DNA from 4 places in the Enterobacter oligotrophicus genome. Region 1 is predicted to be linked to each of the others. Evidence: predicted binding sites of a transcription regulator. Region 1 holds the regulator's gene; each other region holds the start of a gene.

Region 1 (2,203 bases):
GCGCCATTCACTATCTTCTGATGAACGCTCCGGCGGGCTGAGTCCCGCCGGGATGGAGACTGAACATGATGAAAAAAATTATCGTCGTCGCGTTGCTGGCATCAGGGCTGGCGGCATGCGCTCAGCCTCAGGCACCGAAAGAGGATTCGCGTCTTAAAGAAGCGTATAGCGCCTGTATCAATACCGCTGAGGGATCGCCGGATAAAATCGAAGCCTGCCAGAGCGTGCTGAATGTGCTTAAGAAAGAGAAAGCGCATGAACAGTTTGCGACGCAGGAAAACATTCGCGTGATGGATTACCAGGCCTGTATTCAGGCACGTAAAACGGGTAACGATCAGGAAGTGGCGAAGCGTTGCGATAAAATCTGGCAGGAGATCCGCAGCAACAACAACTAATAAGCCGTTTTTACGCCCGGTGGCGCTGCGCTTACGGGACCTGCAAAGGTGTCACAGCCCGTAGGCCCGGTAAGCGCAGCGCCACCGGGCTTTTTATTGCCATAAAACAGGCAAAAAAAAGCCAACCTTTCGGCTGGCTCAGAGTATAAACACTACTTTATTTCGCATCGTGCGCATGTTCATCTTCGCGGCAATCGCCTTCTGCACAGTGACCATACAGGTACAGGCTGTGGTTGGTCAGGCGAATGCCATGACGAGCGGCAATTTCACGCTGGCGCGCTTCGATAGAATCATCGCTAAATTCAATGACCTTGCCGCAATCGAGGCAGATCAGGTGATCGTGGTGGTGCTGCTGGGTCAGTTCGAAAACAGATTTACCGCCTTCGAAATTATGACGGGTGACAATGCCCGCGTCATCGAACTGGTTCAGCACGCGATAAACGGTTGCCAGCCCAATCTCTTCACCCATGTCGATAAGACGCTTGTAAAGGTCTTCCGCACTGACATGGTGATTGTCTGGCCCCTGAAGCACTTCAAGGATTTTTAACCGAGGAAGCGTAACTTTCAGGCCAGCCTTCTTTAATGCGGTATTGTTGTCAGTCATGCGGAATCTGTCCTGTTGCTAAACGATTCACTTCTAAAGAAGAAGTGACAGAAAATGCACTTGGGATGATGCGTCTCATTATAGAACTGCCATGGCTAAATGAAAACTGCAAGTCTCAAGCAAAGTATGCTTATAAAAACGTGGTATCACCAACAAACTTGTTCGATGGCACCCACTTTTTACCGGGGGATATTGTACAGGTCTGAGCGAAAAAGTTAAAAGTTTGTAGCAATTAATTTAATCGGTTTTACCTGGAAACGGGCGCAACCGGAGTCGCGCCGCAGAGAAATCAGGCGTTAAGAATGTCGTCCAGATTCAGTTCTTCGCGGACCTGCTTAACCCATTTCTCAACACGCTCAGCCGTCAGTTCTGGCTGGCGGTCCTCGTCAATAGCCAGGCCAACGAAGTGATCGTCGTCTGCCAGGCCTTTAGAGGCTTCAAAGTGATAGCCTGCCGTTGGCCAGTGACCCACAATAGCCGCACCGCGTGGTTCAATGATGTCGCGGATAGTGCCCAGCGCGTCACAGAAATACTCAGCGTAGTCTTCCTGATCGCCACAGCCGAACAGGGCAACCAGTTTGCCGTTGAAATCCACTTCTTCCAGGGTTGGGAAGAAATCGTCCCAGTCACACTGCGCTTCACCGTAATACCAGGTCGGGATACCCAGCAGCAGGATGTCATAGCCCTCGAGATCTTCTTTGCTGCTCTTGGCGATGTCATGCACATCGGCAACGTCTTTACCGAGCTGTTTTTGAATGTTTTTTGCGATATTTTCGGTATTGCCGGTATCACTGCCGAAGAAAATGCCGATAATTGCCATGAGTAAAATAACCTCTTGAAACTTAATGGTATGGTGGCGCAATTTGTCCACGGATAAGGGCAATAATAGCAGAACTGGCAACCCTGCGGAAACAGCTATCGCGCAGGACTGCACTCTGTGCTACATGAAAAGGGTGATAAAGGGGATTTTCAGACTTATGCCTTGCTGTGCATCATCTCAAGTTGAGCAATTAACATCTCTTCAATCAGCTCGCTGCGGCTGATGTCACGGGCGTTCGCCAGCGCATTAAGCGCATCGACGGCATCGGCGTTGAGCTTCAGTTCGACACGCTTAAGCCCACGATTTTTATCGCGTTTAAGCTGATTGCGTTTATTAATACGCAGCTGTTCATCGCGCGAAAGCGGATTCGTCTTGGGTCGTCCC
Region 2 (2,203 bases), 2.2 Mb from region 1:
TAATCAGCAGAACCAGCATGACGTCGATAAACGGCGTCACGTTGATTTCATGCATTTCACCGTTATCGTCCAGATTTTCGTTAAGACGCATTGCCATAGAATCAACCTACACGCAGTTTGGACGCAGAGTGCACCGGTTTAACAGAGCTGGCATTCAGGTCCAGGTCACGGCTTTGCAGCAGCAGAACCTGTGCAGCAACGTCACCCAGCGTGGCTTTGTAGCTGCCAATCATACGCGCGAAGATGTTATAGATAACCACCGCCGGGATAGCGGCAACCAGGCCGATGGCGGTCGCCAGCAGCGCTTCTGCAATACCCGGTGCCACAACGGCAAGGTTGGTGGTCTGCGTCTGGGCAATGCCGATAAAGCTGTTCATGATGCCCCAGACCGTACCGAACAGGCCGACGAACGGGGAGATTGCACCGATAGTGGCCAGATAACCGTTACCGCGGCCCATATGACGGCCAACGGCAGCGACGCGACGTTCCAGGCGGAAACCAGTACGTTCTTTAATGCCTTCGTTATCTTCACTGCCTGCGGAGAGTTCCAGCTCGTTCTGCGCTTCGTTCACTAACAGGGCGGTCAGGCTTTTCGCATGGAAAGATGAGGTCATATCAGATGCCTGATCCAGAGAGCGGGCTTCGGCCAGCTGCTGCTGCTCGCGCTTGAGACGACGCTTCTGCGAGATAAGCTCTGCGCTCTTGCTGAAGAAGATAGCCCAGGTGATCACGGACGCCAGAATCAGGCCGATCATCACAATCTTAACCACGATGTCAGCATGATGATACATGCCCCAAACGGAGAGATCCGTCTGCATCAAATTATTACCCACTCTGTATCTCCAGGACGCAAATCACAAATTCTGAGCGTAATAATATCAAAACGTCGTCGAATTGATAGTAGTTCTCATTAGTATTTACATAGTGCCGTAAATTCCGCTCACTTTCCTTGCGCTTACGCAGTAAAAATTTCTTATGCGTATTTTTCATAACATTTTCTGCTTATTCGATAAGCATCCGGGTGCACATTTTTGCAATCGTGGTAGTCTGGACGTCCAGACGTATAAAAACAGGGTTAGCGAACATGACTAAGAAGCATCTTGAAACCACGCTGGTACAGGCCGGACGCAGCAAAAAATACACGCAGGGATCGGTGAACAGCGTGATTCAACGGGCCTCCTCGCTGGTGTTTGATACCGTTGAAGATAAAAAAACAGCTACGCGTAACCGTGCCAAAGGCGGCTTGTTTTATGGTCGTCGTGGCACGCTAACCCATTTTTCGCTGCAGGAAGCGATGTGCGAACTGGAGGGCGGCGTGGGGTGTGCGCTGTTTCCGTGCGGTGCGGCGGCGGTCGCCAACACCATTCTGGCGTTTGTGGAACAGGGCGATCATATCCTGATGACCAACACGGCTTACGAGCCAAGCCAGGACTTCTGCACCAAAATTCTCAGCAAGCTCGGCGTGACGACCGGCTGGTTTGACCCGCTGATTGGTGAAGGTATTGCAGAACTTATTCAGCCGAACACGCGCCTTGTGTTCCTGGAATCTCCCGGTTCCATCACCATGGAGGTGCACGACGTACCGGCCATCGTAAGGGCCGTGCGCAGCAAAGCGCCAGAGGCGATCATCATGATCGACAATACCTGGGCGGCAGGCGTGCTGTTTAAGGCGCTGGAGTTTGATATTGATATCTCCATTCAGGCGGCGACCAAATACCTGATAGGGCACTCCGACGGTATGATCGGCACGGCTGTGTCTAACGCCCGCTGCTGGGATCAACTGCGCGAGAATGCTTACCTGATGGGCCAGATGGTTGATGCCGACACCGCCTACATGACCAGCCGCGGCATCCGCACGCTCGGTGTGCGTTTGCGTCAGCACCATGAAAGCAGCCTGAAGATAGCCGAATGGCTGGCGCAGCACCCTCAGGTGGAACGCGTTAATCATCCGGCATTACCGGGCAGTAAAGGCCACGAATTCTGGCAACGAGATTTTACGGGCAGCAGTGGGTTGTTCTCGTTTGTTCTCAAAAAACGGCTGAATAACGACGAGCTGGCACACTATCTGGATCATTTTTCCCTCTTCAGCATGGCCTACTCCTGGGGCGGGTTTGAATCGCTGATCCTGCCGAACCAGCCGGAACAGATCGCCGCTCTGCGTCCTGGCGGCGAAGTGGACTTCAGTGGAACCCTGATCCGACTG
Region 3 (2,203 bases), 1.3 Mb from region 1:
CAGGATCGATGCAGTAGCCACAAATCACGCCCGGATGAATATTCAGAGACATCAGCGCACCCTGACCCGTACCGCAGCCGGTGACAACAAAATCAACGGCTTTTGAATTGAGCAGAATACTCGCCATGATTCCAAGGTGAATATAGGTAAGGTGATGATCGTTCTCATCACTCATGCCTACGTTATACACCGGGAAGCCCTTCTCATCGGCGACGGCTTTTAACTCATTAAGGATGATGGGATTTTTAGCTGCCTGGCTGTTTTCCATCATCAGTGCAATTTTCATCTTTTCTCTCCTGAATGCATGGCGGGAAGTCCCGCTGTGGATACCTTTTCATCAGTAACCTTACTATCAAACAAACATGCTTTCAAATTAAGTGAAAACTTGTTTTAAAAAACACAGATGCGCTCACAATTTCTCGACCTGATGCTGTTCGTTGCGAAGAGAAAGGGTTGATCCTCCGGCTATTCCAGCCATTGACCTGAACGGTGGACGTTAAAATAACGTATTTCCCCTTCACGCAGAGTGAACCATGAAAAGAGTAATCATAGCTGGCACGATCCTGCTTCTCGCTGGGTGTAACATTAACCGCCAGGCTGAGGTCAGTCATCTTGACGCACCCAACGGGATTGTCCGCCTTGACTTCGGCCAGGCCATACTGCAAAACGCCCACTCCGATGAGTATGTGAATAACGGTACAGCCGTTAAAGCCTGTCAGAGCATGGGATATGCCACCGCCTCCGCCTATGGTCAACCCGTCAAAACATGTACCCTCATTAGTGGCTCTCTGTGTCTTAATGAGAGCGTGACGATCCAGTATAAATGCATGGGCTACGCCGTTAACCCTAATGCAACCAATCCGTGGTAATAATCTCTGCTGCCAGCACCGCTGGCAGTCTGTTTAATTAAGAACAAAAATAATTCTCATTAATATAAATACAAAGCGTCAATGCGTTTTATTCCCATTCGTATTTTTAATAAAGAAATATTTATTTTACTTTTTGCAAATAATTAAATAACAAATTATAGTGTCGCTCATCGTGAACCAGAAATAATAAACCGGAGCTGCACCATGCTGAAAACTGAAATGATCGACAAGCTCAATGCACAAATGAACCTTGAGCTTTATTCCTCTCTCCTTTACCAGCAAATGAGCGCCTGGTGCAGCTACCACAGCTTTGAAGGTGCTGCGGCATTTCTGCGTCGCCATGCGCAGGAAGAGATGACTCACATGCAGCGCCTGTTTGACTACATGACCGATACCGGCAGCCTGCCGCGTATTGAACCGGTGGCTTCCCCGGTTGCGGAATACGGTTCTCTTGATGAGCTGTTCCGAGCCACCTACGAGCATGAGCAGCTGATCACCCAGAAAATTAACGAACTGGTTCATGCCGCTATGATCGGCCAGGACTATCCAACCTTTAATTTCCTGCAGTGGTATGTTGCAGAGCAACATGAAGAAGAGAAACTGTTTAAATCCGTGCTGGATAAATTATCTCTGGCAGGTAAATCCGGTGAAGGTCTTTACTTTATTGATAAAGAACTTTCCACGCTCGATACGCAGAATTAATTCTCTGACGGTGCTGATCTTTCAGCACCGTTTTCATGACACCCACGCCACGTATTACCTTTTCTTTCCCTCGCACACAATTAAACACATCACTTTCTCATCGCCAGATATCGCTTAGCGCCAGCCCCGATTTGTGCCCCTCTGTCGAACCGTAAACATTTAATTACATGGGTTGTAACGGTGATTTGACGAGTTACGGCTTTTCCCTTACTCTGCGCCGCAGATTTTGTCGCGATATGGAACGGTTGTAGAGGAAAGCGTGAAAAACAGAACTCTGGGAAGTATTTTTATCGTCGCCGGTACGACGATTGGCGCAGGAATGCTGGCAATGCCACTGGCAGCCGCAGGCGTTGGATTTAGCGTCACGCTGCTGTTACTGGCCGGGCTTTGGGCACTGATGTGTTACACCGCCCTGCTACTGCTGGAGGTTTATCAGCATGTTCCTGCTGATACAGGGTTGGGCTCGCTTGCGGCACGCTATCTCGGGCGCTACGGGAAGTGGCTCACCGGCTTTAGCATGATGTTTTTGATGTACGCCCTCACCGCCGCTTACATTAGCGGTGCCGGGGAGCTGATCGCCTCCAGCGTTAATGACGGGTTCGGCTTTGACATTTCACCGGCGACCGGTGCCA
Region 4 (2,203 bases), 580 kb from region 1:
GCTCCATCGGGCAACGCACGCCTTTCGGCACGTAGATAAAGGTGCCGTCAGATGCCACTGCGGCGTTAAGCGCCGCAAAGAAGTTGTCATTACTCGGCACCACCGTACCAATATACTTTTTCACCAGTTCCGGGTGATCGTGGATCGCTTCGCCAAAGGAACAGAAAATGATCCCCTGCTCTGCCAGCTTTTCACGATAGGTTGTCGCGACCGATACGGAGTCAAAAATGGCGTCCACCGCCACCTCTTTCCCTTCTCGCACCGGCACACCGAGCTGGTTAAACGCTTCTTCAACCTCTTTGCTCAGGAAGCTGTTCTCAGCGCCGGTCTGCTGAACCGCTCCCGGCTGCGAGGCGCAGGTATCGTCACAGCTCCCGCAGGAGGGCGCGGAGTAGTAACTGTAATCCTGGTAATTCAGTTTGTCGTAGTGTGCTTTCAGCCAGTGCGGCTCCTCCATTTCCAGCCACGCGCGGAAAGCGCTGAGGCGGAATTCAAGCATCCACTCCGGCTCATTACGTTTAGCCGAGATCGCACGAACGACATCTTCGTTAATGCCTTTCGCCAGTTCATCGGTCTGCAGCTGCGTGAAGAACCCTTCTTTATAGTTAAGGTGTCCGCCGCTCCAGGTGTTCACATCACTCGTTGCTTCAGTATTACGAGACATAGTACCGCCTATACCCCAAAACTTTCGCCGCAGCCGCATTCGTTCTGGGCTTTCGGGTTATGGAATTTGAATAACTGGTTTAAACCTTCACGAACATAGTCGACTTCCGTTCCGTCGATAAACGGCATCGCCTGCAGCGCAACATAGAGTTTCGCGCCATCGGTCTCGAACACCAGATCATCCTTTTCAGGCTCAGTCACGGTATCAAGAACGTAGCCGAAACCCGCGCAGCCTGTCTGCTTCACGCCCAAACGCACGCCGAGGATGTCGGGCTTTTTTGCCACCAGTTCGTGGATATGCGCCGCAGCCGCAGGCGTGAGGGTTAAACCACGCCAGGCAAAATCGGCCGGATTAAAGGTTTCTGATTGCAGTTCCATAGGTCCACCTCATCTGTTAAGCCACCAGGGCATAACACCATGTTAGTGATAACGATTATCACTTCAACCCCCAGACAGCAGGGGCTTTCGGCTAATTCGCCCTTTTTGGCTACTTTTATTAAGCATAGACCCTGTCACGCGATGCTGACGGGAAGGATGTAATTGTTCAATGCATTGATTAATAATGCATTTGACTGCAGGAGTGGCATGAATCTGGTGAAAAATAAAATATGCATCGGAAATGCCTATTTTTGAGATAGATTTTGTACTTCCAATGCGGGCAGAAGAAATTAAAAAGGCCCTTCCGGGCCCTTTATGTTCTTGCGTGGAAGGAGACTGAAAAACCCTGTTCCCGCCAGTAATCCAGCAACTCCTGCTGACGAGGCGTAGGGGATTTTCCCGTCCAGACAAAGATTTTTTGCCCTGGAAAGAGTTCAGGGCGCGGAGAATCAATGGGCTCTGCCAGCACATCAATATGCCAGCCCTTATGCGCCAGACGAGCGGCCTCAAGCCACAGGTGCGTGCGATCGTCACACTCCCAACCGATCAGCAGGGCATCTTTCCCGGCTTTTTTTCGCGACTCTGCCAGGCTTGTGACGGCGAATTCAATCAGCACACCATCGAGCAGGCTCGCCATATGACGCACCGTGTTCTGATCCTGGCTTATTCGCTGACGAACGGGGATGATAATGTTATCGATAAGCGCATCCGTCGCATGATCGCGGCGGAATTCACCGATTTTGGCACGCAGTTTTGCCGGGCTGGCGTAACGCACAACGGACAGCATCTCTTCCTGAAATGACACCCAGTTTCCCTGCGTGATGACGTCTTTGTTTTCCAGCAAGGCTTTCACCTTGCCAACCGAGACGCCACTTTTCATGAGGCGCTTGATCTCTTCAATGCGCAGGATATCTTCATCGTCGAATTGACGATGTCCCCCTTCGCTGCGCTGTGGCTTCAACAATCCATAACGGCGCTGCCAGGCACGCAGCGTAACGGGGTTGATACCGCATCGTTCGGCCACTTCGCCGATACTGTAATAGGCCATTAACTCCCTCACGCTCAGAACTTCCATACCTAACTAAGCCAACCTTATCAGATTGTACAAACCATTTGTATAACTAAGACCTCATTTTGAAACAAGTGAATGGCGTACAAACCA

The links. The regulator Fur, encoded in region 1, represses iron uptake genes when iron is present. The targets are predictions, from matches to a motif close to ATAATAATGAGAACNACTATCAA.
Region 2: exbB (tol-pal system-associated acyl-CoA thioesterase) is a predicted target of Fur. The motif match lies at 895-917, and genes of this name have one in related genera.
Region 3: ftnA (non-heme ferritin) is a predicted target of Fur. The motif match lies at 913-935, and genes of this name have one in related genera.
Region 4: sufA (Fe-S cluster assembly scaffold SufA) is a predicted target of Fur. The motif match lies at 1,081-1,103, and genes of this name have one in related genera.

What each region holds. Positions count from the first base shown of each region.
Region 1 covers NZ_AP019007.1:3,849,010-3,851,212, forward strand. The annotation lists gene chiP (chitoporin ChiP) at 1-21, shown strand, start outside; gene chiQ (ChiQ/YbfN family lipoprotein) at 69-395, shown strand; gene fur (ferric iron uptake transcriptional regulator) at 553-999, opposite strand; gene fldA (flavodoxin FldA) at 1,289-1,819, opposite strand; gene ybfE (LexA regulated protein) at 1,975-2,203, opposite strand, start outside.
Region 2 covers NZ_AP019007.1:1,683,202-1,685,404, forward strand. The annotation lists gene exbD (TonB system transport protein ExbD) at 1-97, opposite strand, end outside; gene exbB (tol-pal system-associated acyl-CoA thioesterase) at 102-833, opposite strand; gene metC (cystathionine beta-lyase) at 1,085-2,203, shown strand, end outside.
Region 3 covers NZ_AP019007.1:690,872-693,074, forward strand. The annotation lists gene EoCCA6_RS03280 (RpiB/LacA/LacB family sugar-phosphate isomerase) at 1-286, opposite strand, end outside; gene yecR (YecR family lipoprotein) at 534-869, shown strand; gene ftnA (non-heme ferritin) at 1,074-1,571, shown strand; gene tyrP (tyrosine transporter TyrP) at 1,831-2,203, shown strand, end outside.
Region 4 covers NZ_AP019007.1:4,431,553-4,433,755, reverse strand. The annotation lists gene sufB (Fe-S cluster assembly protein SufB) at 1-664, opposite strand, end outside; gene sufA (Fe-S cluster assembly scaffold SufA) at 673-1,041, opposite strand; gene EoCCA6_RS21265 (MerR family transcriptional regulator) at 1,355-2,089, opposite strand.